Regions from separate parts of the Paenibacillus sp. FSL P4-0176 genome, predicted to be linked through region 3. Evidence: riboswitches for the same ligand, from Rfam matches in the RefSeq annotation. Region 3 holds a riboswitch; each other region holds the start of a gene.
The links. A riboswitch is a leader RNA that binds a small molecule or an ion and turns the genes downstream of it on or off. The one in region 3 is predicted to bind cyclic di-AMP.
Positions count from the first base shown of each region.

Region 1: another riboswitch for cyclic di-AMP. It lies ahead of MKY95_RS00150 (3D domain-containing protein); the one in region 3 lies ahead of MKY95_RS11355 (C40 family peptidase).
Region 2: another riboswitch for cyclic di-AMP. It lies ahead of MKY95_RS07320 (hypothetical protein); the one in region 3 lies ahead of MKY95_RS11355 (C40 family peptidase).
Region 4: another riboswitch for cyclic di-AMP. It lies ahead of MKY95_RS18240 (3D domain-containing protein); the one in region 3 lies ahead of MKY95_RS11355 (C40 family peptidase).

Region 1 covers NZ_CP150242.1:28,700-36,496, reverse strand. The annotation lists gene yabG (sporulation peptidase YabG) at 1-31, opposite strand, end outside; gene rsmA (16S rRNA (adenine(1518)-N(6)/adenine(1519)-N(6))-dimethyltransferase RsmA) at 91-993, opposite strand; gene rnmV (ribonuclease M5) at 998-1,543, opposite strand; gene MKY95_RS00150 (3D domain-containing protein) at 1,699-2,883, opposite strand; cyclic di-AMP (ydaO/yuaA leader) riboswitch at 3,157-3,410, opposite strand; gene MKY95_RS00145 (TatD family hydrolase) at 3,652-4,422, opposite strand; gene MKY95_RS00140 (HD domain-containing protein) at 4,756-6,033, opposite strand; gene MKY95_RS00135 (AbrB/MazE/SpoVT family DNA-binding domain-containing protein) at 6,351-6,605, shown strand; gene rsmI (16S rRNA (cytidine(1402)-2'-O)-methyltransferase) at 6,888-7,772, opposite strand; gene MKY95_RS00125 (tRNA1(Val) (adenine(37)-N6)-methyltransferase) at 7,773-7,797, opposite strand, start outside.
Region 2 covers NZ_CP150242.1:1,634,673-1,642,469, forward strand. The annotation lists gene urtC (urea ABC transporter permease subunit UrtC) at 1-302, shown strand, start outside; gene urtD (urea ABC transporter ATP-binding protein UrtD) at 265-1,074, shown strand; gene urtE (urea ABC transporter ATP-binding subunit UrtE) at 1,052-1,747, shown strand; gene MKY95_RS07295 (hypothetical protein) at 1,778-2,413, opposite strand; gene MKY95_RS07300 (hypothetical protein) at 2,441-2,644, opposite strand; gene MKY95_RS07305 (urease accessory UreF family protein) at 2,911-3,612, opposite strand; tRNA gene MKY95_RS07310 (tRNA-Leu) at 4,057-4,139, shown strand; gene MKY95_RS07315 (glutathione peroxidase) at 4,286-4,765, opposite strand; cyclic di-AMP (ydaO/yuaA leader) riboswitch at 5,137-5,312, shown strand; gene MKY95_RS07320 (hypothetical protein) at 5,428-5,826, shown strand; gene MKY95_RS07325 (HAD family hydrolase) at 6,001-6,684, shown strand; gene MKY95_RS07330 (Nramp family divalent metal transporter) at 6,826-7,797, opposite strand, start outside.
Region 3 covers NZ_CP150242.1:2,434,076-2,441,872, reverse strand. The annotation lists gene MKY95_RS11380 (N-acetylmuramoyl-L-alanine amidase) at 1-280, shown strand, start outside; gene MKY95_RS11375 (divergent polysaccharide deacetylase family protein) at 255-1,094, opposite strand; gene MKY95_RS11370 (carbohydrate-binding protein) at 1,510-3,195, shown strand; tRNA gene MKY95_RS11365 (tRNA-Leu) at 3,340-3,423, opposite strand; gene pelA (pectate lyase) at 3,600-4,562, opposite strand; cyclic di-AMP (ydaO/yuaA leader) riboswitch at 4,982-5,113, shown strand; gene MKY95_RS11355 (C40 family peptidase) at 5,119-5,583, shown strand; gene MKY95_RS11350 (carboxymuconolactone decarboxylase family protein) at 5,657-5,986, opposite strand; gene MKY95_RS11345 (hypothetical protein) at 6,128-6,346, opposite strand; gene MKY95_RS11340 (hypothetical protein) at 6,466-6,795, opposite strand; gene MKY95_RS11335 (xanthine phosphoribosyltransferase) at 6,893-7,474, opposite strand; gene MKY95_RS11330 (membrane protein) at 7,679-7,797, shown strand, end outside.
Region 4 covers NZ_CP150242.1:4,045,539-4,053,335, forward strand. The annotation lists gene MKY95_RS18210 (DUF4247 domain-containing protein) at 1-659, opposite strand, end outside; gene MKY95_RS18215 (DUF4178 domain-containing protein) at 672-1,178, opposite strand; gene MKY95_RS18220 (DUF350 domain-containing protein) at 1,202-1,603, opposite strand; gene MKY95_RS18225 (PspA/IM30 family protein) at 1,699-2,370, opposite strand; gene MKY95_RS18230 (hypothetical protein) at 2,500-2,823, opposite strand; gene MKY95_RS18235 (polysaccharide deacetylase family protein) at 2,977-3,768, shown strand; gene MKY95_RS18240 (3D domain-containing protein) at 3,877-4,551, opposite strand; cyclic di-AMP (ydaO/yuaA leader) riboswitch at 4,554-4,748, opposite strand; gene MKY95_RS18245 (amino acid ABC transporter ATP-binding protein) at 4,966-5,688, opposite strand; gene MKY95_RS18250 (ABC transporter permease subunit) at 5,675-7,138, opposite strand; gene MKY95_RS18255 (M20 family metallopeptidase) at 7,322-7,797, shown strand, end outside.

The sequences.
Region 1 (7,797 bases), 2.4 Mb from region 3:
ACTTCCGAACGACCAAGTCTCCGATATTCATCAACGTAATCACCTCTACCCCATCGTATGGGCAAAGACCCGGTTTGGTTCATTCAAATTTTACAGCGCTGCACGTACCCCAGCTTCCCACATTACGGTGCTGAGTGTGGCATACTCTTGCAGACTCAATGTCTCTCCACGCCGGGACGGTTGAATACCTGCCTGCTCCAGCAGAATGTCTGCCTGTTCCCGGTTCTCCTTTGTGAAGAAACGTGCCTTCAAGTTGTTTGAGATTGTTTTTCTCCGCTGAGCAAAAGAAGCCTGTACCACTTCGAAGTAGTGTGCTTCATCCGGAATCTCCACTGGCGGCTGCTCACGCACTTTCAGCTTAATGACAGCTGATTCCACATTAGGTTGCGGAATGAAGACCGTAGGAGGCACAATACACACAAGTTCCGGCATACTGTAGTACTGAACTGCGATGCTTAGACTACCGTAATCTTTTGATCCTGGTGCAGCAGCCATGCGTTCAGCCACTTCTTTTTGGATCATGACAACAATGCTGTCTACCGGCAGCTTCTCTTCCAGCAGTTTCATCATGATTGGAGTCGTTACATAATAAGGCAGGTTAGCCACGACACTGACTTTGTCCACGGATGCAAAATCCGTATTAAACAACTCAGCCAGATCAAGCTTCAACACATCCCCATGATGAACACGTACATTCGAATAAGGCTGCATCACCTCTCCCAGGATTGGGATTAAGCGCTGATCAATCTCTACGGCTGTGACGGGACCGGCTACCCGAGCCAGCCGCTCCGTGAGGGCTCCAATACCCGGCCCGATCTCCAGTGCGCCCTTGGACTCGTCCAGATCGGCTGCATTAACGATTTTATTCAGTATATTTTGATCGATCAGAAAGTTCTGACCCAGACTTTTCTTAAATGAGAATCCGTGCCTTTGAATAATCTCTTTCGTACGCTTGGGCGTTGCAATTTCAATCGTCTCTTCCATGTTCTTCATATGCTCACAATCCTTCACGTTCAATTTGCGCTAATGCTGTAGAGAATTCTTCCCGTGTAATCTGAAATACACTGAGGCGTTTGTGGAACTGCTTACCGTTACAATAACCGATGCCCAGCAGATTGCCCATCTCCATACGACGTGCAGCAGCCTGCGGATGCACAATAAGTCCTGCCGCGATCAGATCTTCCCAATCGATCAGGCTCGGAGCACCTTCGTATGAAGTATGTACGCGCGCCAACGCATGACGGATCGCCTCGGGTGAGGCATTCTCCACCCCAATGTCCCCTTTGCGCGTTGCATCGGCTTCCGGAATGAAGGCATGTTTGCAGCCAGGGACCTTGTTCGCAATAATTTTACGAATGCGTTCGCCAGCATGATCCGGATCTGTCAGTACAATGACTCCCCGTCTCTCCTGAGCAAGCGCAATCCGCTTCAGAATGCGTTGGTTGATGGCTGATCCACCTGTTTCTATGGTATCGGCTTCCACGGCCCGACGGATAGCTACCGTATCGTCACGGCCTTCCACCACAATGACTTCTTTTATCATGTTCCATTTCTTCCTTTCTAACGCAAAAAGAAGAGGAATATCCTCTTCTCTGCCAAACGGCGGGGGAGACTGAATTCAGACTCCTCCGCCGCATATTCCGCATGAATCATTCATGCAACTATTTTATAGCATTCCCATTTCAAAGTAAAACGATTTTAGTTCGCTTCCGGCTTCACCGGACCGATCACGTAGACCGTCTTGCCTTTCTTACGTCCAAAATTCAGGGCATGCTTCACACTGTCATAATACACATCAATTTTGTTGCCTTTAATGGCACCGCCTGTATCTTCCGCACGACGGAATCCCAGACCTTCGATATATACCCACCAGCCAATTGGAATGACTTTGGGATCAACCGCAATGGTGCGTCCTTCCGTTACACGAGTACCGGAAGCTGTTTTAGTTCCAATGCCAGGCTCTTCGGAAGAGTAAGCAGTCATGGATACATTTTTAAGTACTTTGGAGTATTTAAAAGAAGTCCCGGATACGGTAATCACTTTGCTGCCCGAGGCAGATGTTTTCTTCGAGTTCGTTGTTGTAGCCTTTTTGGTTGTTGAAGTTTGAGCCGATACGGTCTGAATCTCAGGTTCTTTCACGACCGGTTTTGCTTTTGTGCCGACAGCGATCACTTTATCTACACGATTATTAGCGACAGATTTGCCGACCATTTTTTTGGAGACCAATTCTCCATCCTGAAATACCTTTTCGATATGCTGTACAATTGTGCCTTCTTTGCCGTTCACAACGACACGGTTATCCCCTTTGTACAAGCTAGGGTCAGCCGTTTTAATGACTTTGTAAGCGATCGGTTGCTCTACTTCCACTGTACGCTTTGTTACGCGCACTACACGGATCTTCATCTCCGCTTTGATCGCAGTTCCAAGCGCCGGATACACTTTATCATTACTTTCAACTTGAATACCTGATTTTTGAATTGCATCTTCTACCGATGAATCGGTTGTATACAGAGTCTTGGTGTCTCCGTCTGCCGTAATGTTAACTGGAACGGCCCGCTCAATAACGATTCGGTCTCCATCTGTAATCGCCCCATTCATGGACATGGATACCTTATCGTGAGGGCTGACTGTGATCGACTGCTCCTCCAGCATTTCCTGAAGCATTCCTGTACGAGTCTCTACCACCTGAGCTTTGCCATCAATAACCAGTGAAATTTGTTTCCCGGCCTGACCGTAAACGACTAACAAGATCATGATTGTAAGCGCAATTGAGAAAATCGCGATCAATGCCATTTGACGCATGTTCTCATGCTTCCACCGCAACGCGAAAGACTTACTGGATGATCGTGACTCATGGGTCTCTTCTGGTTGGAATGTGCCCACTTCTCCGTCCTCCTTCATAGCCTCGCCGTCTAAAGTAATGCATGATGTCTTTGACGTGACTATACCAAATTTTCTACAGAACACAGATTGGACCAACATAATCCGGTTCTGCACCATGAATCAATCTTCGCAACATGATGTCATCCTCCTGAATACCTACCGTATGATGACAATATTTCTTTTATTCAAAAACAAAAAAGCCAAAGAAAGAGTGTAAGAGGAACTCTTTCGTGGCTTCCGAATGATTTTGAATATCGGAAATTCATGCACGAGGTTGCCTCTCTTTTTCCGCTTGCGAGGTTAGCTGTCGGGTTCGGGCGAAAGAGAGCCGCCCTATCTTGGGTCACCCGCTCATGGCGGACGCCCTTGAATTCACCCCGAGACCCAAAGAAGAAATCAAATACGGCTTCGCAGTTCCCTTCGCTGCTTTTGGGTCAGCGAACGTTGCGCATCGGCCAAATACACCGATGTTTAAGCCCTATTGGTTCCCCCGCTCTCCGATAACGGAGACTCAGCGAGACTGATTCATGAAAGTAATGTTGTTTCATCGGAAAGTGTCCCTTTGTTCATCCCCCGAACATCTGTCCAATTTTCCGCACAACAATTCACTGAAAAGATGATATCCTGTTTTGATGCATGTTGTAAAGCGTTGATCAAGTACGTTTTTCTGAATATTTGGTTAAAATATTGTAATATTCTTGATTTATTTGGATCAAAGGGCAAATTACCTCCGCTTACCTGCCTTTTTCACCTCATTTGCTCGTTTTTTTAACGAATCCCAAATCGTTCCATGGCATTTTTGGTTGTTATTGCAGCAATTTCCTCCACCGAAATGCCTTTAATTTCCGCAGCTGCCTCTGCAACCAGACGTACATGCGCTGTCTCATTTCGCTTCCCACGATAAGGGTGCGGTGTCAAATATGGAGCATCTGTTTCAATGAAAAACCGGTCCATAGGAACCTTCTCCAGCACCTCTTTGGGTTGCTTTGCATTTTTGAATGTGATCGGTCCTCCGAAGGAGAGATGGAAGCCCATATCGAGACAACTTTTTGCTGTTTCCCAACTGCCCGAGAACGAGTGCATCACACCACCAACTTCACCCGCCTTCTCTTCACGCAAAATTCTTATGATATCCTCATGTGCATCCCGATTATGGATGACAATTGGCATGTTCACTTCACGCGCCAAAGCAATTTGTTGTCGTAATACGCGATGTTGTATCTCTTTTGGTGAAGTATCCCAGTGATAATCCAATCCAATCTCACCGATCGCAACCACTTTTTCATGCTTGCATAAAGATGCAATCCTCTCCAAATCGCCCTCCTGCATTGTGATCGCATCTACGGGATGCCACCCTACAGCTGCATATATAAAGTCATATGTTTCAGCGAGTTTCATTGTGGTTGGAATCGTCTCCCGGTTAAAGCCAATGTTGATCATGCGACCAACTCCTGCATCCACAGCACGCTGAATCATGTCCTCGCGGTCCTCGTCGAATTGTGGTGCATCCAGATGTGTATGTGTGTCGAACAGCATCATGTCTGTATCTCCCTTCATGTCGAAATAACGACTATCTTCTTTTTCAAAATCCAATTTGTAAAATTCAATAATTCAATGACTCATACATAAAACATTTTGGGTAATCTGTGTATTACATCATTACGTTTGTTTCTTCACAACTACAATATATAGAAGATATACGGATATTCTGATCTATATATTGTTGATTTTGCTCATTCTGCCTATTTGCATTTACAAAATTATGTCGATCTACATATACTCCCCATTAAAGCAGATTACTGTATCATGGAAAATAGCTCTTTTAGAAAGTGTTTTGATATCGAAATTCTTCATCGGATTATACCCACACGATTACAAGAAATAGGGGCGTATATGTGACGGTAATTCGTGAATAATCGCATCCACCTTGTTTTGCGGGTAATACAAATGATGTTTCCCTCGGTGAAGCCCACTGATGGAACGGACAATGTCAGATACTTCTGACAACTCACGTAAATTGTCCTGTCGATCCAGAAGAAGAATCTGCTTATCTGTGGATTCATCCGGACGAAACACATCATACGGATTATCCGAAGGAAAATCAATTTCAAGATCATATTCGGGATCGAGGCCAGCCTGTACAAAAGCTTCCCGAATCTCTTCCATCATTGTCAAGTCGACCTGTTCAAGCTCTACATACTTATATAACTTGCGATCCATAAAACGTTCGCATAACTCACTAAGAACAGTATCGTCCTCCTTGCGCCACTGCGTAAATGCCGTCTGAATTAATGCTTCATCCAACTGCAAATATTCATCCACGGATAATTCTCCTTCAAATAGTTGAGGGAGTGGATCAATCATGAAGCGGAATTGAAAACCCTGTTGTAGGAGTGTTTTCGCTCGCTTGAATATTTGCCGCAATATAATTTCAGAACTACGAGTTACCGGATGGAAGTAAATCTGCCAATACATCTGATACCGAGACATTAGGTAATCCTCCACAGCATGCATGCCTGACTCCTTGACTACAATCCGCCCATGATAAGGACGCAGCATCCGAAGGATACGATCAAGGTCAATCGTGCCGTAATTTACACCTGTAAAATAGGCATCCCTGAGCAAATAATCCATTCGGTCTGCATCAAGCGGACTGGTCACCAAGTTCACCACAATCGGCTTTTCATACGTTTTTTGAATGACAGACGCTACTTTCTCAGGAAAATCAGGAGCATACCGTCTTAAGATCGCCCCTACTTCGGTATCACCTGTAATAATGCGACAAGTCCAATCTTCGTGATTCATGTCAAAAGCTTCCTCGATGGAGTGAGAGAATGGCCCATGCCCGAGATCATGAAGTAGAGCTGCACACAGAGCTACAATCTTTTCTTCCTTCGGCCAATCCGAATAATGACTTCTTTCAAATTGAGAGATGATCTTGCGTGTGATCTCATAAACACCTAGTGAATGTGAGAACCGACTATGCTCTGCTCCGTGAAAGGTAAGGTAAGAAGTACCCAGTTGACGAATCCGGCGTAAACGCTGAAATTCCGGGGTGTTAATTAACTGCCATATAACCGGATCTTGCACGTGGATATAATTATGTACCGGATCTTTGAATACTTTCTCTTCCGTTAAACGTTGTTCCATGTCGACTCACTCCTTTAATTTCTTTTATATTAACGCTTTGAGCTCTGCGATTCACCTAAGATTCGACACCATATGACGAACTTTGTCGAATAAAGTAGTTTTGTCGTTTTCCAAATCGACAAAGCTGACATTGAGGTTTAAATGCGAAAAATGGCTTCCAATCCCTTACCACCAGTAACCTTGTGAAAAACAGCCTTAATTTTAAGCTAATTTTAAGGTTGACTGATTTGGGAATCGTTGGTATGATGAGTATCATAAAACATAAAATAATGTCGAATAATGACAAAGATAGTTAGCTGAGAGGAGCACTGATTATAATGATGAAATCAACAGGTATTGTAAGAAAAGTGGACGAACTGGGACGGGTAGTTATTCCAATTGAATTGCGCCGTACGCTCGGTATTGGTGAAAAAGATGCTCTGGAAATCTACGTTGACGGCGAGCGCATCATGTTGAAAAAATACGAGCCTGCTTGTATCTTCTGTGGTAATGCAGAGAACGTTACTTACTTCAAAGGTAAAATTGTTTGTAACGAATGTATTTCCGAAATCCCTGCACCTGTGACAAAATAAGAAAAACCAGGTATACTGGACTTATCTAAATTGTTATTTCTAACCTTTTTAATATTCCTTAATGACCTTCCCGGTGTGAACCCCACCGCGGAAGGTATTTTTTTGCCTTGTTATGGGTTCCATTACCCAAAATGATTCTGTCACACGCGAACTGGGAGAGAACGATGAATTTTGTTCGGAATTTTTTTTAGCCACTCTGCTCTTTTTAATATTCCACTAAGGTTGGATATAAGCTTCTTTTCAGGTTATGTTCCCCACAACAGAAGATATTTGGTTAGATTACTACTCGATTAATGCATTATATACATCACGCTTCGCCAGACCGCGATCGGTAGCCGTTTTTTTCATTGCATCTTTGCGGTTATGTCCTTCACCCTCATAATGGCTGACATGATCCGCGAGTGACATGAGCTGCCACCATGCTTCGCGCTCAGCCTTACGCTCCTCTTCCTTAATGCCTTCTACCAGCAAGCAGTACTCGCCAAGAGGTGGATGCTCTTCAAGCCAGTCTATGCATTCCCTCACAGTACCCCTTGCGAATTCCTCATGACGCTTGGTTAGTTCACGAGCCAGAACAATCGAGCGATCACCCAGAATTTCTTCAAGGTGGACTAATGTTTTCCGAATACGATGAGGCGATTCATAAAATAACAAAGTCCCGTTGGATTCGTCAAACGCCTCCAGCACTTTTCGCATGTCCTTTTTCTCCCGCGGCAAAAAACCGCCGAATGTAAAACGCTCCGTCGGTAATCCGGACACGATCAGAGCAGACAACGCAGCGTTGGGCCCCGGGATGGGAATGACCGTTATTCCGGCTTCCAGTGCAAGCTGTACAAGGTCAGAACCAGGGTCCGAAATAGCTGGCAAACCGGCATCGCTGACGAGTGCCAAATTTTTTCCTTCTATTATATAACGTATCAGTTCAGGTCCACTCGCCCCCTTATTATGCTCATGATAACTAAACAGCATCGAAGGTGTAATTTCAAAATGGGTGAGCAGCTTTCGGGTCTGGCGTGTATCTTCTGCTGCAATGATGTCACAACTCTGCAATGTCTTGATGGCACGGAAGGTCATATCCTCCAGATTACCAATGGGTGTTCCAACCAGATAGAGCTTGCCTGATCCTTCAGGCTGCTCCGCATAGCTTTTTTGAATATGCAAAGTCATCTAAAGCCCTCCTTTCGTAGTACGC
Region 2 (7,797 bases), 800 kb from region 3:
TCTCGCCATCGATGATGGGGATTGTACCCTCCATTGAGATGGTCCTGTGGGTTGCATTGGGTGGTCGCGGTACGCTTATTGGAGCGGTTATCGGAGCGGTGGTGCTGAATGCAGCCAAAACAGGCATAAGTGAGGCTTACCCCGAGGGGTGGCTGTTCGTCATTGGTGGACTCTTTGTAACAGTAGTTTTGTTCATGCCAAACGGTATTGTAGGTGTATATCGTCATGTCGTTCGCTTGCTGAAGCGGAGAGGAGAGAGTGCGCATGTCCAAGTCACTCGGGAAAAACCTAAAGTCTACTGAGGAATCAGCGGTGTTGGTAGCCGAGGATATTACGGTAGCCTTTGGTGGGTTCGTTGCTGTCAAAGGCATGAACCTGAAGTTGCATGAACATGACCTGCATTTTCTGATCGGACCCAATGGTGCTGGAAAAACAACGATGCTGGATGTGATATGTGGCAAAACAAAACCCATGTCCGGCTCGGTGAAGATGGCGGATGGCACGGAATTAACACGACTGAAGGAGCACCAGATTGTTCGCAAAGGTGTGGGACGCAAATTCCAGGCGCCATCGATCTTTGCGGGTCTGACGGTGCAGGAGAATCTGACGCTGGCGGCGGAGACTCGCCGTTCCCCTTTGCAAGCCATCGGTATTCGTCGATATGGGAAAATGAGTGCTGCCATGGAGCATGTTACCCTCCAGATTGGTCTGCGAGACCGCGTTGATGCTCGTGCAGGAGCGTTATCGCATGGGGAGAAGCAGTGGCTGGAGATCGGCATGCTGCTTCTGCAGGAGCCACGGGTGTTGTTGCTGGACGAACCAGCCGCAGGCATGACGGATGAAGAAACACACAAGACCGGGCGACTTCTGCAAGAGATTGCGCGTGAGCGCTCGGTTGTGGTGGTGGAGCATGATATGGAGTTTGTGCGAGAGTTCGCAGCCAAGGTAACGGTGATGCATGAAGGAAAACTGCTGAAGGAAGGTACGATGGCGGAGGTACAGGCAGACCCGAAAGTGGCGGAAGTGTATCTGGGCAAAAGGAGGGATGACCATGCTGTCGCTGCAACGAATTGAATCCGGCTACGGGGAAAGCAATGTGCTTCGTGGTGTGAACCTGGATGTACAGCCTGGACAGGTGGTGTGTCTGATGGGCCGTAACGGTGTGGGGAAAACAACGTTGATGAAAACATTAATGGGGCTGCTCAAATCACGCAAGGGCAGTATTCAGTGGCAAAATCAGGAGTTATCCACCTTGGACTCAGCCAAGCGGGCAAGGGCAGGGATTGGTTATGTACCGCAGGGGCGGGAGATTTTCCCGCAGCTTACGGTGAAAGAAAACTTATTGCTCGGTCTGGAGACAAGTGCACCGGGAGTAAAAACGTTCCCGGAGGATGTACTGGCGATGTTCCCGGTGCTTGCTACGATGTATGGACGGCAGGGCGGGGATCTGAGTGGTGGACAGCAGCAGCAGTTGGCATTCGCCCGGGCATTGGCTTCGCGTCCGGGGTTGTTGCTACTGGATGAGCCGACAGAAGGCATCCAGCCTTCTATCGTGGAGGACATTCGGCAGGTTATTTTGCAGCTCAAGGCAAAGGGGGACCTCTCGGTTCTGCTGGTAGAGCAGAGTATTGATTTTGTACGAAGTGCCGCAGATTACATCTATATCATGGACAAAGGAACCATAACCCTGCATGGGACACCGCAAGAACTGGATATGTCGCAGTTTGAACATCATCTCTCCGTATAGTTGTAGTTAGTCGGCCAGTGGAGAAAGGTTTTAGGAGCGCTTGTCCAGGATATTCGAGTATTTCGGATATAACCGCCGGATGCATTCCGGACAGATGTCATGCGTGAATTCGGCGTGGGTATGCTTCTCCAGATAACTCTCAACGGAGTTCCAGTGTTCCTCTTCGTCCTTGATTTGTTTGCAGACAGCGCAAATAGGCAGCAGTCCGCGCAATGTGCGCACTTCAGACAATGCTTTCTTCAATTGGTGTTCTGTCTTTCTTTGTTCGGTAATATCCATGTGTGCAATTAAAGCGAGATCGGTATCCAGAATTGAATTTGAATAAGATAGAGGGGTGAGTTCTACACGAAACCACCTCTTTTCGTTGTATACAGTATACACGCAGATGTCATATGTATGATTTCGATTAAAGGGTATTCCGCGTTCTTTCAAATTCTGTGCGACAAGTGCCATGTTAGCGTTCTTGCCTCGTTTTGCCCAGGCTTCCGTCAGGTGCAGGTAGTGTCTATGACTACTGTGTATATCCGGGTTTGGTGAGCATTGACCAAGTCCCTGTTGCCAGGCACGGTTACAACTTTGGATAATCCAATTGTCATCAACAATGATGAGCTGGTGACGTATGGACTGGAACGACAGCCTCTCCAGATCGGATGTAACATGTCTCATGGATGAGACCCTCCTTTGGCAGAAATCTTATCTCAGTTCATCTGGAATATCCAAAATATCAGCGACCAGGTGTCTGAATCGGGTTGCTTTGCGTGTGCCGTGAATAAGATTGGATAAACGATAGGGTGGGATGCCATGCTGTTCACAAAAGGTCTTCTGGTCCACTTGAAGTTCGGTTAGCCGTCGTTTGATGGCCCATCCGAACGGAGTAACTGGTTTTTTCTTGTTCAAAAGGGTTCACCCCTGGTTAGAATGTAGTATTCAGCCGCTCTTTCTTCATGTAGAATATATAGAAATGCGAGCTGTATGTTTCATTATATACGTAAATTCGTCATCTAACAATTAAAAAAGACGGAAAAAAGTGTATTTTGTGATTATAAATGGCGTAAATACGTAAATAAAACAAATAAAATGACAAAAAACACGTCGGCAAGGAGGTTGCCGCGTGTTTTTTAGTTTGTTTGAATGAAGGGGAGCAGGTATGAGGAGGAAGAGGATTAGGCCCTGTAGGCATGAAGTCCAGCTCCGAGCATATGGAAACTGGGGAAAAACGATTTCATGGACATCGAGGTTGGCTGTGCCAGTCCATCCGCAGCCGAGGCGCTGACGGTCTTCCATTCATTCTCCAGATCTGTGGCCAGGCGGACCATCAGATCCTTGGTTGTATCGTTGTTCAGGGGAATGACTTTGGAGGCTTCGGTTATGCAGGCATTCATGGCTGAATGCAGGTAACCAAGGACCGCCTCCTCGACCGGGATGTCGAGGTGGTGGTTAATCCAGGCGTGAACAGTGGAGAGGCAGCCAACCGAATCATATTTGGCAAAGATCTGTTCGAGCTGGCTGAATTCAATCCAGGGGTGCAGAGCGCGTGCGAGTCTGATCAATCGTTTACCCATGGCGGCAGCTTGTTCTCTGAGATCTCCAGGGGTTCGCTGAACATGGACAAGCTTGTCGATCAGAGCTATCCGCCATGTATCCTTGTGATCTGTTGCGGTATAGATGCCTTTGATAGCCATACCTTCAAGACGAACGATGCTCGGATGCAACTGACAACGCATGAATGATTCGAGATCTTCAGCATTACGAATGGTACCCTCCCTGATATGGATATCCATGCCGAAGGAATGGGTGAACCCTCCAACCTGAATAGAGGAATCAAGCAGTTTGACATAATCGAGCAGCTTATTCCCACGGTTCACAATCATTCGCCTCCTGCGTTCGTTTAATGTCACTTAAAGTGACATTTATGTTCCTTTTTGTTTGCTTTGTGTTTAGAAATCCGAATTATATGATAGTTATCATCCCATGAATGTCCGCTTTTTGTCAATAGTATCCGTGAAATTTAATGGATTAAATCTGGGATTTAATATTTGTGTTATTTTATATAACTTATTGTGTTATTTATTTTGCGAAGTGCAGGGAGGACTATATATAAGGAAGGACTATATATAAATGAACCAACAAGATCGGCTCTTACCTAAAGAGAGGGGATCAAATCTAATCATATGCAGTTCATGGGTAATGATGACGAGATTATGCGATTTTTGATGAAAATGCCTAGCTGAAAAAGAAGTATTAAAAAATACTTTACTTTTAGTTCTGAACCCGGTATAATCAATTCTGTTGCCGATTATTTACGACATGCGGTCGTGGTGGAATGGCAGACACGCTATCTTGAGGGGGTAGTGGGCGTATGCCCGTGGAGGTTCGAGTCCTCTCGACCGCATCATATGAACGATTAAAAAGCAGCTTTCCATTAATGGGAAGCTGCTTTTTTTGTCTTTTTCGAACAGTATGACATCTGGGTTGAAAAAAGGCCATCCATTACCGGAGGAATGTTGCTCTACCTACCGGCTACGGGTGGCCTGTGTATTATTTTTGCAGCAAATTCTTGATATCTTCTTCAATCTTGTCCGGTGTTGTTTTGGGAGCATAACGTTTAATGACCTGTCCGTTCTGATTCACCAGGAATTTGGTGAAATTCCATTTGATTGCTTTGGAGCCGAGCAGGCCAGGAGCTTCTGTGCTAAGGTGTTGGAAAAGAGGGTGAGCGCTTGAACCGTTCACATCAATTTTCTCAAACATGGGGAAGCTCACGCCATAATTCATCTGACAGAACTCGGCAATATCGTCGGAAGATCCTTTTTCCTGTGCAAACTGGTTGCTTGGGAAACCAAGAACTTCAAATGGAGCATCTTGAAATTTGTCTTGCAATTCTTGCAGACCTTTGAATTGAGGGGTAAGGCCGCATGAGCTTGCCGTATTCACAATCAGGAGCACTTTGTCACGGTAGTCGGACATTTCAACTTCTTGACCGCGAAGGGTATTCACTTTGTAATCGTAGACTGTCATCTAAATCGCCTCCATTTATTTACTCTTATATCTTCTATTATATTGGTTGCAATTAAATATTGCAAAACTAATATGGTGTTAAAAGAATCAAAACAGGCAAGTTGTGCAGAATACGTGAATGAATTGCGAAGTGATTTACGCCAGAGTGAGAATTAGATAGCCTTGAAGAGATAGATAGAGTATAACTTTGTTGTAAGCGTTATTATGGATAGGAATTGGCAAAAATCTGCCGATTTGGTGATCTGGGCGGACTTTACACCGACATGGCACGGGTGTATGATTCATAACGTAATTTCAATTTAAACTAAATTGTACTTGAAAAACGAAACAAACGATAATATCGCTCGATCTTACCTTAAGATATACGAACGATGTTTTAATCGCTGAGTTTCCATTCATTAATGAATGGGAAACGGGGGAACCAACGGAATGCGCTGTCCAGGACAGTGGGCATTCATGGGGTGAATTTTCCGGTGACAGCCGGAAATAGGGCGACTCTCGCGCCCGAATCCGTCAGCTAACCTCGTAAGCGTTAAAGGGAGAGGCAACAAGCCGTACGCTGGTTCATGGTGTTTTCGCCATGGGTTATTTAAGAAGCGTTCGGGAGGCCTTGGTCCCCCACGCTTCTTTTTTGTTGTCTTTTCACGCCAAGGGAGGAACGAATGATGGATACTGAGATGATCTTAGTGACTGCTCCAAATGAAGCAGGACGCAAATTTATCAAATTGCTGATGTACAAAAAAATGCCGTTTGCCGTTCTAACCAACAGTGCAGGGGAAGAGCGAAGACTCCGTAGAATCGGAGTAGAACATGTCATTCGCATGAATACGGCTGCAGCTCAAAAATGGTTTTTGCCGCAGGGCAGCGTAGGCAACGTGTTTATTTTCGAGAACAGCCTGAATCTGACCTGTCGTTATTTACAGATCTGCCGTTCATGGACATCGAAATCCCTGTGCGTCATTACGGAGCAGAGTCATCCTAAGGGCATCTATCGGGGCATGGGCGCAGACCGGATTGTATATTCGCTCAATGGGGAAGTTGGCTTTCTCCTCAATGGTTAATGCCATAGCTTGTGATTGCTCAGGTGTAAGGTGCCTGTTATAATTGAATGTATTAGAATCAATTTCAGAATTCACTCAAGGTATTATGAAATTGATTCATCGATAAACGGAAGTTTGAGGAGACTCATGCAGGATGGTGAGTCTTCTTTTTTATGCTTACAAGGAGGAATTGGCGTGCCGGATGTAGGTGGATTGAAATGGTTGTTTTTTGATGTTGGAGATACGCTGGTGGATGAATGGGAGCCGGTTGATGATATTATCGGACAGTTTGTCCGTGAAGCTTGTGCTTTGGGGTATCCGGTGACAATTGAGGCGGTACGCGAACTGTTCGCGAGTTGTTACCGAAAATATGAGCAATGGCCTATGAGAGTGGCGATTCGCACATTCGTTGAAGACGAGGGGCATCAGAAACAGATTCAGGACAAGCTGAAGTTTCAAAAAGATCTTGAACGTCCTTTTCCTTCAGCGGATTCCGTTCTTCAGCAGTTGTCACGGCATTATCGCATTGGCATTATTGCCAATCAGAGTCCTGGAACGGAAGAGAGACTGGAAAGCTATGGCTTGCGGAAGTATGTTGATGTTCTGGCATGTTCGGCTGAAGAAGGAGTGTCCAAGCCAGACCCTGAGTTATACGCTGTGGCCTTGAAGCAGGCCGGTTGTGAACCGGAGGAAGCCGTCATGATCGGCGATCGGATCGATAACGACATTATACCTGCTCGGAAGCTGGGCATGCGTACGATTCGAATTATGCAGGGTTACGGAAGATTCCAGCCAGAACTATCGGATGACAAACGTGCGGATTGGACCGTTGATTCATTGGATCAACTCTTGCCGTTATTGATACCAAATCAGGATTAGATGCAGATGGTTGTTTATTGGAGTTTGAGTTTTACTATAAAAGGAAACATGTTGCTGTATTGCAACAATAAAGGCTGATCAACTGGGTATAAAATACCGGAGTTGATCAGCCTTTTTAGTATTTAGCCAATTAAAATGAGATTAGAATAACCGAATCGTCTGAATGATCAGATATACATTCAGCACAACGATAATCGCGGCAATGACCCATGAGATGATTTTGAGCCACAATTTGTTGGCGAATGCACCCATGCTTTTTTTATCACTCGTGAACATCACCAGGGGAATTACAGCAAACGGCAATTGAAGCGACAGGACGACCTGGCTCAAAATGAGTAGTTCTTCTGTGCCATGTTCTCCTGCAATGGCTGTCACAATTACCGCGGGGATGATGGCGATCAGACGTGTGACCAGTCTGCGTAGCCAAGCCGGAATTCGAATGTTCAGGAAACCTTCCATAACGATCTGCCCAGCGAGTGTACCTGTAAGGGTAGAGTTCTGACCTGATGCTAACAGCGCCACACCGAACAGGATACTTGCGACCGTAGTACCCAATAGAGGTGTCAGCAGATGATAGGCATCAGCGATCTCAGCAACCTGCGTCATACCAGCACTGTGAAATACAGCGGCAGATACAATCAGGATGGCTGCATTGATGAACAGGGCCAGTGTCAGCGCAATCGTAGAATCCATGGTCGAGTACCGAATGGCTTCTTTTTTGCCCTGTGGTGTCTGTTCGATCTGACGGGTCTGCACAATGGAAGAATGCAGGTACAGATTATGCGGCATCACGGTTGCTCCGATAATACCAATGGCAATATAGAGCATAGCCGGGTTTTGCAGGATCTCAACATTTGGTACAAAACCATGGAGAACACCGCCCATATCCGGTTTTGCCAGAAACAGATCAATCCCGAAGCAGAGGGCAATTGTTGCCATCAGCACAATGACGAGAGTTTCCAAAGCGCGGAAGCCTTTGTTTTGCAGAACAAGAATCAGGAGTACATCAACTGCGGTGATGATAACGCCGTATAACATGGGGATGTTAAATAACAGTTTTAATGCGATGGCAGAACCAATGACTTCAGCCAGATCGGTAGCTGCAATGGCAAG
Region 3 (7,797 bases):
AGCACACGGCCCGGTGGTACTGCACCAGAAAGAAGGCAGGAGTTATTTGCTGGCCCAATCCATTCAGGATGCCATGAACAAGTTGTACGAAACGGAGCACGGGGTTGTATGGGGCAAGCCCTTTTATATATTGAATTACGTGAAGCAACCTGCCGTCATCGTCGAAACCGGATTTTTGAGCAATGCGGCAGATCGAGCCAGAATGAATGACCCCGCTGAGCAAAAACGAATCGCCCAGTCCATTGCCAATGGCATTATTTATTATCTGTCGGTAGTGTAGGAGCAGACTGCCATTGCCACACATCTCGAACCAGATCACCAATCCCTACAAATTGGACCTGATTTTGCAGACGGGAGACGGATTCACGAATTACTGCGGATGTGTTCATCCCCGAATGACCGACATGACCAATGACAACACAGATATCCTTGTCGATCGCACGCTGAGCAGCCAGATCAAGTTGCTTGCGAATGTGTTGCTTGGAGTTTTGATCATCCAAGAAAATGTCATTACCTACAGGTGGCATGTTTTTGGATATGGCCAGTTCCCCCACCACGGAGCGAAAGTTCGTACGACTGTCTACAAAGAAGAGGCCCCGCTCCTTGCATACATCGAGCACAATGGACATGATGCGTTTGTCTGAAGTAATTTTGGAACCCATATGATTGTTCATGCCAATGGCGTGGGGCACATCATCAATCGCTTTCTCCACACGTGAGCGGACTTCTTCATCTGTTAGATTGGATGTGATTGCACCCGGGCCCAGCCATTCAGGTCGTCCTTTCTTGGGTTCCATGGGCATGTGCACAATCACATCCATCCCCTTTTCATGTGCAGCCATCGCATCTTTCTTCGTTGTTGGCAAAAAAGGCATGACCGCTACCGTTAGTTTAACTGGCATCGCCAGGATCTCTGCCGTACCCTTCATGTCATTACCAACATCATCGATGATAATCGCTAACCGTTTGTGATTCGATGTGGACTCTGAAGCTGCCGCTGTAGGCCCTCCTGCCGATATGCCTGCGTAAATCACAATCAAAAATGCCATGATACCTGCAATGAATCGATAAATCTTTCTCTGTACCTTCATCATGATTCCCTCCCCGTAACTTCTGTGATCTCATTGTTTGATAATGAAGGGAGGATTATGTAAGCCAAAGCCTTCCTTAATGATCATATCCCCGCCATTGAAGACCTCTATCTCAAGTGAAGATCTCCATCATTCCAGTTTTCTCCTTAGCATTCAGACAATAACTGTCATTGAACAGTTGGAAAATAGAGATTAATTAGGAAAAATACTGTAATTTGTCAGGTTTTCAGTTTAGGAATTTTTTAGTAGAATCAACAAATGAAAGAGGTTCTATGCTTCATTTCTATCCTATGATTTATGGAAGGAGGTTTTGAAAGGGTTTACATAAAATAAATGCCAGACAATCCGCTATTCTTGTTTGTTATTCCTGGTTGCGGTTTCTCTATGTAACTTACTATTATCGAGGAGGATGAAAGTAGTGAAATTCAAACTAAAAAAGACGATTAATGTTCTTTTGGCCTGTTTAACAGCCCTGCCTTTGATGTTAACCCCGACAAATGTGTCAGCAGCCAGCGATGCCAACATTAATTTGTCCTCGGAAAAACAGCTAATCAAGGGCTTTGGGGGCATTAACCTTCCTGCCTGGATTGGTGATCTGACTCCCGCTCAACGTGAAACTGCTTTTGGTAATGATCAGAATCAGTTAGGTTTCTCAATTCTCAGAATCTACGTTGATCCAGATTCCAATAACTGGTATCGTGAAGTTGCCACAGCCAAACGGGCTATCGAAAAGGGTGCTATTGTATTTGCATCCCCATGGAATCCTCCAAGCAGCATGGTTGAAACATTTAACCGCAATGGGGACACAAATGCCAAACGTCTGAAATACGACAAATATACCGCATATGCGCAACATCTGAACGACTTTGTAACCTACATGAAAAATAACGGCGTAGATCTATATGCCATTTCTGTGCAAAACGAACCGGATTATGCTCATGACTGGACTTGGTGGACTCCACAAGAGATCCTTCGATTCATGAAAGAAAATGCCGGGTCAATTCAAGGTACCAAAGTCATGGCGCCTGAATCCTTCCAGTACTTAAAGAACATATCCGACCCAATCCTGAATGATCCGCAGGCACTTGCCAACATGGACATTCTGGGAGCACATACGTATGGAACCCAGATTTCGAATTTTGCCTACCCTCTCTTTAAGCAAAAAGGAGCCGGTAAAGAACTGTGGATGACTGAGGTGTATGTTCCAAACAGTGACAACAACTCAGCAGACCGCTGGCCTGAAGCATTAGACGTTTCCTATCACATGCACAATGCCATGGTAGAAGGTGATTTCCAAGCCTACGTGTGGTGGTACATCCGCAGACAGTATGGTCCGATGAAAGAGGACGGTACCATAAGCAAACGCGGGTATAATATGGCTCATTTCTCTAAATTCGTGCGTCCAGGCTTCCTAAGAGTCGATGCAACGAAAAATCCGGATACAAACACATTTGTCTCAGCCTATAAAGGTGATAACAAAGTAGTCGTCGTGGCAATTAACCGTGGAACTTCAGCCACAAGCCAAAAATTCGTTCTGCAGAATGGTAATGCCTCTACTGTGTCCTCATGGATTACGGACAGCAGTCGAAATCTGGCAAGCGGAACCTCGCTTAACGTATCCAATGGAGCCTTCACGGCACAGCTCCCGCCTCAGAGCGTAACAACGTTTGTTGCCAACGTTACTGGCGGAAATAGCGGCGGGAATACAGGCAATGGCACTACGTATGAAGCCGAGACCGGAACGTCACTTACGGAAGCTGCCATTGAAACAATCTACACCGGTTACACTGGGTCCGGGTATGTTAACTTCAATGCGATGACTGGTTCGGCCATTCAATGGAACGGCATTAATAACACGACAACAGGTACCAAAAACGTAAAGTTTCGTTATGCGCTGGAAAGCGGCACTCGGAACCTCGACATTTTTGTGAACGGAACCAAAGTCATCAGCAACGAGCCCTTTCCGGCTACGGGAAGCTGGTCCACTTGGGTTGAAAAAACAATACAGGTCCCCATGAACACGGGGACCAATACATTGAAAGTGGTTACCACCGGATCGGAAGGACCGAATATTGACAGCGTTAATGTTACCGCAGCACAATAAACGTTCCGTATGGCTGATGGAAGACATTTGCTGTACGTGCAGCTAAGCACTAACCTCTTGGATACTAAATCTAGTGTTAGTGTTATATCAAAAAAATGCAAAAAAGACTCCTTAAGCATTAGCTTAAGGAGTCTTTTTATTAGATGCGGTCGAGAGGACTCGAACCTCCACGGGGGTTAGCCCACACGGACCTGAACCGTGCGCGTCTGCCAATTCCGCCACGACCGCATATTGTATCTCCGTCATCAATATCGGCGACAAGAAATAATATATCATGCGTAATCTATCATGTCAACACTGAAAATAATAACAATAAAGCCCGAATCAGACGTCCATGTCGATTCGGGCCTTACCTTTAACTGTTGCTAATAGTTTGGTTCATTAATACGGAAGCATACTACAAATTACAGCTTGGAAGGCCAGTTGCCATACCATGCATAACCGCCTCTTCTTTCTTTATCAATATCACTTAATTTGTATTTAACTACCCCGTCACGACCAATAAAGATTGGTTTATCCGTTCCGATCTCATAGAAGCGTGCCCAAATTGGTGCAGCTTTGGAATCAGCGATAATTTTACTATCTCCATTAGCTCTTTCATACTTGTAACCCGTAATTTTCACTTTGTTAAACCAAGCCTCCGCTCCTTTAATGGATGCGGTAATTTTAGCGTTAGCAGGTCTGGTTTTCAGAAATTTAACAATCGTTACACTCTCTCCAGCTGTCAGCGATGGCACTTCGTAGATTCTTGCGCTCGCTGGTTTAAGAGAGCTGGAATCATGTTGTTGTCCCCATGCTGTCAGCTTACCACCTGAAACGACCTGTGTATTCAGAATCGCCTCCACACCTTTGGCAACTGAATTTTTACTGCGGTTAGCAAGTGTACTGTCGATAAATGAGAAATCACCTTTGCGTGCCGCTACTTCATCCAGCATGATCATTACATTAATCATGGCATCATCATTGTAAGTGATGTGCTTGTGGTATCCGGAGCTTTGGTAAACTTGTGGCCACCCGCCGTTTGAATACTGCATGTTGATCAAAAAGTTAATTCCTTTGATTGCAGCTGTGGAGTAACGCGGATCATTCGTCTTTTTAAATTCCTTCGCCAATCTTCTAATTTCTGAGTATGTAGCCTTGTTGTCTATCGTGGACTTTGCCCACTCTCCACTTGTCTGTTTATAATCTTTTCTCCAACCTCCATCCGGCAGCTGGTTCTTCAAAATATCAGAAATACTCGCTGTAGTACCCGACGCATCTGCAGCAGATACCGTCCCTACAGGGAGAACTGCCATTCCAACTGCTGAGAACACCATCGTACATGCCAGGACAAAAGTAATTATTTTCTTCGCTTTCAAATGTAACACTCTCCTATGTTCGTTTTTATAAATCTTCCACTTCTACTTTACCTATGATACGCGTCTCTAAACCTCCTTTATTTGTATTTATCGCATAATAAAATCAATTTTAATCCAATATGTGGATTGGATAATCAGATAATATGCAAAAAATCGATTTTTGTCAATATATGCAACTTAATGAATATAATCTCTCTAATTCTACATAACGGAATAGTTCTTTTAACTCATGACAAACCTATCTATTTATCCAAATTCGTCTTACACGAATCAATAATGACGTTTTTGTCATGAATGATACCCAAACTCGATCCCTTTTTTCATATAAAAACCTTAATTCCGCTAACATTGAGGTATTAAGAAAGGGTTTAAATGGGTTTGACAATTACGCATTTATGCAATATAGTTTCAAATAGTTACAAAAACTTAATTATTCATTGCCGAGTTTCATGTTTGAAAACGGGGGAACCAATTTGGGTGAATTATTCTTATACATAGGAAATATAGGGAACCTTCTACCGAACCCTTAGCTAACTCCGTAGACATCGAAGGGAGAACATTGATTTTGAAAAAACTGATTATCTCCATTTTTGGAGCAGCTGTATTATTTACATCCGGGGCAACAAGCACAGAGGCAAGCAGTATCAACTCCGTAGTGAACAACATGACAGGTATTCCTTACAAATGGGGTGGCACAACTGTAGCCGGCTTCGACTGTTCTGGTTTTATGAGATATCTTTTCAACAAATACAGCATTGAATTACCACGTACTTCGCAGCAGCAAGCCAAAGCAGGTACTCCCGTATCCAAGAGCAATGTTCGGACAGGTGATCTGGTGTTCTTTAATACAACAGGCAAAGGCATTTCACATACAGGTGTATATATCGGCGGCGGACAATTCGCTCATGCCTCCAGCAGTAAAGGTGTAAGCATCACGAAGTTATCGAATCCATACTTCAATGATCGTTATGTAACAGCACGTCGGGTAACTGGACAGTTTATGTATGATAAAATGTTAGGTAAAATGTGATTCACATACAAAAAGGCATCGGTTATTAACCGGATGCCTTTTTTGCACTTAAAAATGTATGTTGCATTGCTTACTAATGCAGAGCCTTCTGCACTCGCATCGCACCCTGAGACAGGGCATGTCCTCCACCAACAGCTCCAGCCACGGCTACGGTCTCCATAATCTCCTGATCTGTTGCGCCCTTAGCACGGGCTTCTTCTACATGGTAGAAGGTACATACCTCATTGTTGGCGAATAATCCAATGCCAAGCGCAATTAGCTGTTTTGTCTTCGCATCAATCACACCAGGTTGGAAACATTCTCCGGTAAACTCATGATACGACTTCACCACACCTGGCAGCACATCGCTTAATGCTCCAATCTGATCCTTGTAGGCATGAACTTTATCATTCATCAATGTCATGGCTTGTAGCACACCCTCTCGGCTATAGTTACAGATCTTCCTCACTGTACCTATCTTCTCTCCCGAGTGAGCCAATTATGCCAAGAAATCATGGTAATTCCAAACATTTAAAGCTCATGGCCCTGCCATAATTATCAGCTGTTACTCACTAAGTGGACTCTGGCGCGGCTCGCTGAACAGCTGATAGCTGTAACCTCGGTCCAGCTTAACGACACGTCGATTCTGACGACGGATAAGTACCTGCTCGCCATCCCAGGCAACCACAATGCCCTTCACGTCGTTCGATTCCAGCTCGTCCCGTACGACTCTAACTTTCTCACCTGACAGACGCAGGGCGTCCAATTCTGTATCACTAATCATCTTCATGGCTCCTATATTTCAAATTTATTTACAAAAAGAGACCTAAATGAAAAGTCATTTAGGTCTCACGTGACTGTATTGGACTGTCATGTCATTCGAAATTATGTCCCGACTGAAAGTTACCGCTGCGCGTGCTCTTTGCTGTCGTTCTTCTCGAACCAAAAATCAAGCACTTTGGCGGACATCACACGTTCTTCAAGGTACTCCACTTGATGCGGTGTAAATTGTTCTTTCCAAGAGAAGGACAACTCTTCGCACAAGCCTACAATCGTCAGTAATTCTGACCAGGCAACATAGCGTTTGTACCAGAAAAATTGAGGATGTTCAATCATATAGGGATAAAGGTCATCGAATTCCGTATGTTTACAATCCAGGGCACGTTCAAAATGAACTTTCGATTCCGCCAGCTTATCATTAAAAAATTGTTCTGTTGCCGGTTGGTTCCCCATGGTGTTGCCTCCTCTCCCTAACATAACCCCATTATAAATGAAATCGGCGGTCATGCAAAGGCATAGTTCAAAAAATAGGCCCTATTCCTTTAAAATGTCACATTTCGTTATCGTCAAATTGTACCGTACCATCATTCAGGGAACGAATGCGTACCAAGGCTTCCACCGGAATACCCTGTTCACGAATCGTGCGTGCCCCCGCCTGAAAACTTTTCTCGACCACAACGCCGAATCCGACGAGTTCCGCACCGGAACGCTCGATAATTTTGATGACGCCACGAGCGGCATCTCCATTGGCAATAATATCATCAATGAACAAAATGCGGTCATTCTCATGAATGAACTCGCGGGATACCATAATGTCAGTTACAATTCCTTTGGTAAAGGACGGTACACGTTCACAGTAAGCATCAGGATCAGCCAGAAGTGTTTTTTTGCGACGGGCGAATACAAGTGGCACCCCCAGTTCATAGGCTGCGGCAAACGCAACCGGAATCCCTGAGGATTCTACCGTGATTACCCGAGTTACTCCACTTTCACGAAAACGGGCAGCGAACTCACGTCCCATCTCCATCGTTAATGCAGGATCAATTTGGTGGTTCAACAGACCATCCAGCTTTAATACTTGATCCGAGATAACCACACCTTCTTGTAAAATTCGTTGTTTCAATAATTCCATGATTTGACCTCCCAAGCCTATCCTATGAGGTAAAAGTATCATATATCTATCTATAAGTTCAAGCGAAATTGCCTTGACGCTGTCCTTGGGACGCATTTCAAGCCAAAGCTCATTATCGATTGTCATGACTTTCGTGGGTCAAGCATACCTTGTACCATGGTACCCGCATGTCCAAACTATACAGGGGCCTGAGAGGGGAAACACATGAAACAGGCATTTCGGGTGCTGCAGATCGCATTTACATACATTGGAACGGTTGTTGGAGCCGGCTTCGCTACAGGGCAGGAAATTTTGCAGTTTTTTACCCAGTATGGCAAATGGGC
Region 4 (7,797 bases), 1.6 Mb from region 3:
CCACTGCTCTTGTTGCGATCAATGGTTCCCTTGCTCTGATCCTTGTTGCGGTTGAATAATCCTCCGCCAGATCCCACGCTTGAATCTTTATCGCTTCCGCGCCTTGTAATCGTACCTTTCCGATCAACAGTAATAGGTGGAGCAAGCTTCTTGTCATTACTTGTTGGTGCACGATAAGATCCTGCACTCGGTTTATACGTATCTTTATTGGTATATCCTCTATAGTTGCCATAACCTCGCCCGCCAAAAGAATCGAACAGATTACCAATTAATGTAGCGGTGAGGTAACCTTGTAAAAAAGATGAATCGTAGTTCTGCCGAACATATTCCTTGGAGTCCACCTCAACCAAGGTATCCTCGGGCTTGTTCGGATCTTGTTGCAGGTGATAATACTCGTCCTGATACACGAGGAACATACGCTCTGTGTTCTCTGCCGAGATCTGATCCGGTTGCCGCTGGTCAGACAATTCCTGAGCCACTTCCGGAACGGTACGGTCCGAAGCCCGGTACACATAGGACGTTGAGTTACCACTGCCGTTAACCGATTCAAGCGGATAGGTGTCCTGAACAGAAGGTGCTGCTCCGCACGCGGACAACAGAGACATCACAAGGCTGAGGACCAGCATTAATTTTAATCCATGTGCCAAGCGTTTTTTCATTGGGAACCTCTCCTAGCTCGAACGAATCACTTTGATATCCGCAGGAAGAATGGACTCACCCTCATACAGTGTAAATCTTCTGTCTTGCCACTCCACCCGAAGAAGCATATTATCATCCGACTGATACTGCCATATCAATTGTTCTCCAGCCTGGCCATATGGAGTTCTACCTGCCGTTGATACCATGCCTCCATACTCTTCCTCCAGATGAAATGCGCGTCCATCCAGGTCCAGCAATGTGGGAACCTCATCAGGTGCATCAAGCCTGCCATCAATTGGTGTATATAGAGCGTAACGTGTGAGTTCCCGTTCTTCGATATGCAAATATCGAAATGCGGTACCATCCTGCAGCGTGAGCACAACTGCATTTCTAGCGCGATTTTGTACCCGACCAACGACTTCATAAGTGACCAGAGAAACCTCACAGATATCACCAGGTGCAAGCTGAAGCATCGTTTTCTCTGCCTGCGGTGGTTCAGGTTTTGTTAGTATTCCTTTAATTCGTTTCCATACACTCATGAGAATTACTCCTGTTCCTTATCTTATAAACAAGCTGCAATAATCAGTGCGCCCACGATATGTAAAGCGCCAGAGAACAACCCGTATCCTGTCTTCCCTTGCTGAATTCCCGTATCCAGATCCAGATTGGCCCACTTGCGAATCATAAAGTGTACAACACTCTCCAAAATCAACAAAATGATAAAGGATACAACGGAGACCAGCAGTGCTTCTCCCAGGTGACCCGCCGTAGAAATGGACGTAGCGAGTACATATCCTTGTGCAAATAATTTCATAACCATACGTGTAGTAACGGCCATATTGCCAGCCTTAACTTCAGCAAAATCCTTATATTTCGTGAACAGTGAATCAACATACATCAGGACAAACAGCAAAACCGAACCAGATCCGGTCCAGACCAGCATCGCCAAAATGTTCAAATCCATTTACATAGCCCCCACATATCAACATGAACCGCATTTAAAAGCGAAGGAGAAATACTCTTCTCCTCCGCTGGTTAACCCTGCTGACAACCAAGGTATTAGTTCTTATTATCGTACTGTTTCATCAATGCTGCGAGTTCGTCTTCAACAGCCTGATCTTTACCCAACTTCTCGAACTCATCATCCAAAGATTTTCCTTTGGAAGACATTTCGTTACTTGCTTCGGCCTGTGCTTCCATCTGCATCATTTTCTCTTCCATACGCTTCATACCAGCACTTGCAGTATCAGAGCCAAACCCATTCAACGCTTTGTTGATTTCCGTTTGGGCTTTCGCTGCATTGTAACGGGCTACCAGTGTTTCGCGTTTGTTCTTCATTTGAGTCAGTTGCTTACGCATCTCGTCGAGCTTGCCACGCAGGTTATCTGCAGAAGCCTTGTTTTGGTCATAGCTGGTTTTGTACTCAGCCATCTTCTCTTCAGCAGCCTTTTTCTCTTCCAGAGCACGTCGAGCCAAATCCAGATTCTGAGCACGTGCCGCCGTATGCGCCTGCTCTTCACGTTTCTTCACAAGAGCTTCCTGCTCTTCGAATAACTGCTTGAATTTCTTCTCAATGGCGATCTGTTGAGCTACTGCTTTCTCCGCATCTTCCAGATCCTCTTGCATGTCACGGATATATTGGTCCGTCATCTTGATTGGATCTTCCGCCTTGTCAATAATGGCGTTGATGTTAGACATAGTTAGATCACGCAAACGTTTGAAAATGGACATTATGTTATTCCTCCTAGTCGATATTACATCGTATATAAACATACATACGTAACAATCTACAACTCGTTTCAATTTTAGCAAATAAAATCAAAACATTCGATGGCTCTTATGTTAGGAAGATCGTTTATCTTAGTTCAGATGATCCTCCATCAACCTCTCTGCAGTCTGCACGATTTCGTCGATCTGCATCCGCGTGATGGAATCAAAATGGATACCCATGATCACCGTAACGGTTACTTTCAGCTGCAAGGCAGCCTTTCGGGCAAGCCGCTCACACAGCTCTTGTTCTTTATGCCCAGGAATATGTACTGTCGTCCCGCTTACGCGCTCATGATCCACATAGAACGTGGCTACGGCGCCAATGTGCGCCTTTCCTCCGGTAACGAGAAAAACCTTATCCTCTCCTGCTTCAATCACCTGTAAACGTATGGATTTCAAATCATATGTACTCATACCCATCCACCTATCCTTTTCTATATGTTATATATGGAGGAATTATGGCTGTCATGAGCTAAATCGGCAATGAAACTTCTCACACTGCGCATATTTTATGGAACCCCCGGGCATACCAAGGAGAACGTCATTTTGGAAAAGGAGGCCGTTATTATGCGCGTACGCCTCATTATGCTAATGGTTATCGTTATTTTTCTCGGAGGATATCATGCTCCAGTTTCATCGCGGGATGTTTCAAGCCCGCCAAGTGAATCAGTATCAGGTTCGGATTCTGCGGAAGAAGAACAACTGACATTGGGACAATTACGTCAAAAATATGCCGATACGTTCAAAACCAATGGTCCTTCAACCAAGAAGGTTGCACTGACTTTTGATGATGTACCTGATCCACGATTTACTCCACAAGTACTGGATGTATTGAAGAAATACAATGTCAGAGCTACATTCTTCATCGTGGGTAGTCGTGCTGAAAAACATCCGGATCTAGTGAAACGCATCGTTAAGGAAGGGCATATGGTTGGTAATCACAGCTACAATCATCCTGAATTCAGTAAGCTGTCGATGAATGCCTTTCGCAAACAAATTTTACATACCGGGGATATTATTCGACGTTTGGCGGGTTATACGCCCAAGATGATTCGGCCACCTTATGGAGACATTAATGAAGAACAGCTGAGATGGGCGGCCAAACAACACTATAGCATTGTGAACTGGAACGTAGACTCCCTGGACTGGAAAGGCCTTTCAAAGGAACAGGTGAAAGATAACATCCTGTCTGCTGTGAAACCTGGCTCCATCGTTCTGCAACATGCTGGAGGCGGTGTAGGATCAAACCTGAACGGCACGATTGAGGCTTTGCCTGAAATCATTGAGGAACTACGTAATCGGGGATATGAACTGGTCACCTTGGACGAAATGTTGGGATTGCCAAAGGCCAAAGATTAAGATGACCGTGATAACAAATAATGAGAATATTAAAAGGGTGCTGTTCAATCGCAAATTTAGCGACTGGCAGACACCCTGTTTGAATTCATTTTAAATGTTATTTTCTCTCTACTTCAGAATGTACAGCTCGATATCCTGAAAACCAAATGAGCTTACAGACTGTTTGCTACCCGGGATAAAGATATCAATCCGGTGACCCTTGATTGCACCGCCCACATCACGTGCTGTGGCTACAAAAGCTTGTTTTGGCAATCCTGGATGGCTGTGACCAGTTACCAGTACTTTAGTTCCAAGTGGAATCACACTTGGATCAACTGCAATCGTACCCAGTTCAAGGTCATTCCCGAAATAATCGACTGCACCCCAGCCTCCATTTTCAGACGGATCTGCAGAGTATGCCGTTGCTTTTACGTTCACAGCTTTGCTGTAATCGAATGTTTTACCCCAGGCTTGAACCACTTTGTTATCTGCGTTAACGTCCAAGCTCGCTGTAGTAACAGTCTTCGCTTGGGTCTTGCTTTCCGTTGCCGCAGCGGCTGCAACATTGTTTGCCTTACCGGGAATCGTAATTTTCAAACCACCATAAATGTTGTAAGCCGAAATGTCGTTGTTTGCTTTAACCAACGTGTTGAGTGCTACTCCATATTGTTTTGATAAGGTGTAGAAGGTATCCCCTTCTTTGGCCACATGAACTGAATCGGCGTGAGCCGGAACGGCTTGAATGAGCATTGCTGTTGTCATTAATGCTACTGCTGTTTTGGCTATACGTTTCTTGTTAATCATGGTCTTCCTCCCTCATTGTGCCTGCGAAGTTAGTTGTCGGATTCGGATGAGGAGCCCACCCTATAGGTTCTTCGTTACATTTGAAACGTTATGTACCCAATTCACCCCAAGCAGTGTGCTGTAGATCTTCCCCCTGCACAATCTGCATCGTTACATCCCCCGCACTCCCTGTCCGGAAGTTTCGGCAGAGTTCAATATATCACAATTTTGTAACTGAACTTGTAGTAATTCTTACCAAATGGTTTTTAGCATGTAAGCATTTGTAAGAATACTGGTTAATTCAGAAAATTTGGTTGACCCGATTCCTTTACATTTGGTAACAGAATAGTTACTTTTCCGAATCCATACGTCATTATTATCCATAAAAAATAGCGTTACCGACTCGAAGTCAGTAACGCTATTTGATCACATCGTTTAGAGTACTTTCGCAAGAAAATCACGTGTACGTGAATTTTTGGGTGCTCCAAACACCTCATCAGGTGTTCCCTCTTCCACAATGACCCCACCATCCATGAACAGGATTCGGTCTCCCACTTCACGTGCAAAACCCATCTCATGTGTTACGATGACCATCGTCATCCCGCCTTCTGCAAGACGTTTCATGACATCCAGCACTTCGCCGACCATCTCAGGGTCCAGTGCAGACGTAGGCTCGTCAAACAGCATCACATGCGGCTGCATGGCCAATGCTCTAGCAATGGCGATCCGCTGCTTCTGTCCACCAGACAGCTGATTCGGGAATGTGTCTTTTTTATCGTACAAGCCCACGGTGTTAAGCAGATCAGCGGCGATTTTCTCCGCTTCCTGAGTGGATTGTTTCTTCACTTTAATTGGAGCAATCGTAATGTTTTGCTCTACCGTTTTGTGTGGGAACAGGTTGAAGTGCTGGAACACCATGCCCATTTTCTCACGAGTTGCGTTAATGTTATGCTTGGGGTCCGTGATTGACACGCCTTCAAAATCAATCTCTCCTGAGGTAGGCTGTTCCAGCAGATTCAAACAACGCAAGAAAGTACTTTTACCTGAACCGGAAGGACCGATGACCACGACAACCTCACCTTTGCCAATCGTCACGTTTATGCCCTTAAGCACATCGTTATTTCCATAAGATTTGTGTAATTGTCTAACGTCTATCACTTGCACTCAACTTCCTTTCCAGTCGTCCCAGCAGCTTGGACAAAATGAACGTCATTACAAAGTAGATGGCTGCTGCAATCAAAAATGGACTCAAGCCTTGGTACGTAATGTTCTTGACTACACTTGCCTGATACATAATATCCACCATACCGATAACGGAGATAATAGAGGATTCTTTAATGATAGTTATGAATTCATTACCGATCGCTGGTAATACAGCTTTGAAGGCTTGTGGCAATATGATATAACGCATCGCGGCGCCTCTTCCCATACCTAATGAACGCGCTGCCTCCAACTGACCACGATCCACACCTTGGATACCTGCACGGAAAATCTCCGCCAGATACGCACCACTATTAATGGAAAGCGTGATAATACCTGCCTGAAGGGCAGTGAAGTTAATGCCAAAGCTCAGGGAAAAACCATAGTAAATAATCATCAATTGTACCAGCATCGGTGTGCCACGGATCACTTCAACGTAAGCCGTACCGATCCAGCGCAAGATTGCAGCGTCATGCAAACGGAACAAACAGATGATCAATCCAATAATTACCCCGAAGATAACCCCAAGTGCAGACAACAGAAGTGTGTATCCTACACCTGTAGCATAGAAACTTTTGTACTCCCAGAATACTTGGAAAATATTTTGTGATTTGTTCGCTTTATCCGCCATCAAGAGGCTGGCGTCCGTCACCATCTGATTGATTTTATCTTCGCTTTTCAGTCGCTCCAGTGTTCCATTTACTGCAGCTAGCAGCTCGGTATTTCCTTTACGAATCCCGATTGCCGCTTCTGCTTGCTCTTCGTCCGGAACAGCAGCAGCAAGTCCAATGATATCGTCCAGATAACCTACAGCAACGGTATCTTCAACGATTGCCGCGTCAATGCGTTTTGTTTGCAGTTGAAGCACGATATCCGAGATTTTATCCAGCGCAGTAAGCTTCGCTCCTGGAATACTCTGTCCGATCGTTTCCTGAATGGAGCCTTTCTGAACGCCAATCTTCGCATTTTCAAGTTCTGCCATGGTTGGATATTTGTCTTTATCCACATTGCGAACCATAATCACTTGTTTTGATTTATAATAGGTGTCGGAAAAATCGATACTTTTCTTCCGCTCATCCGTCGGCGTCATACCTGAAATCACCAGATCAACACGCCCGCTCTGCAATGAAGGCAGAAGACCGTCGAAGCCCATATCCTCAATCACAAGCTCAGCGCCAAGATCTTTGGCAATCTCTTTGGCGATCTCAATATCGAAGCCGACGATTTCATCTTTGCCATTAATCACTTTATGGAATTCATATGGTGCAAAATCGGCACTTGTACCGAGCACCAGCTTTTTACTGCTTGAATTATCTGTATTTCCACTTGCAAGTGCCACAGGAACGGCAGTCGTCAGCAGAATAACAAAGGTCAACAGCATCATGGTGTAACGACTTATTAATTTCAACCTTTTTCTCTCCCCTTACAATACTTTGTATGCTTCTCATGTTGATGACTGAGTCATTATAAAGTACAATGCATGATTATGCAATGCATTTTGACAATACAAATCTTGACTTGTTTCTGAAAAAATAAAGCAAACATGATATAATCAATGAATTATTTTCATTTTTGCATAAGGAGTTTACTAATGACAGCTAACAAATCACAAATTCTGACGGTTATTGATCAATATGCTTCCCGTTTTAAAGCCATTTCATCATATATCGGTGCCAACCCCGAACTGGGAAATGAAGAGTATCTCGCTTCTGCCCGTTTGAAAGAAGAACTGCTCTTCCACGGTTTCACTGTAGAGGCTCCAATCCTCGGTCTGGAGACAGCTTTTATCGGAACCTATTCAGCCGCCAAACCCGGCCCTACCATTGCTTTATTGTGCGAATATGACGCCTTGCCGGAGATCGGTCACGCTTGTGGTCACCATCTGATCTGTATGATGAGTCTTGGGGCCGCTGTTGGGCTGAAATCCATTCTGGATGAAGTAGGTGGAACCATTAAAGTGTTTGGTACCCCCGCTGAAGAGACACGTGGTGCCAAAGTTCCGATGGCTGAAGCAGGTTTGTTCGATGACTGTGACGTCGCTCTCATGGCGCATCCATATTATGCCTA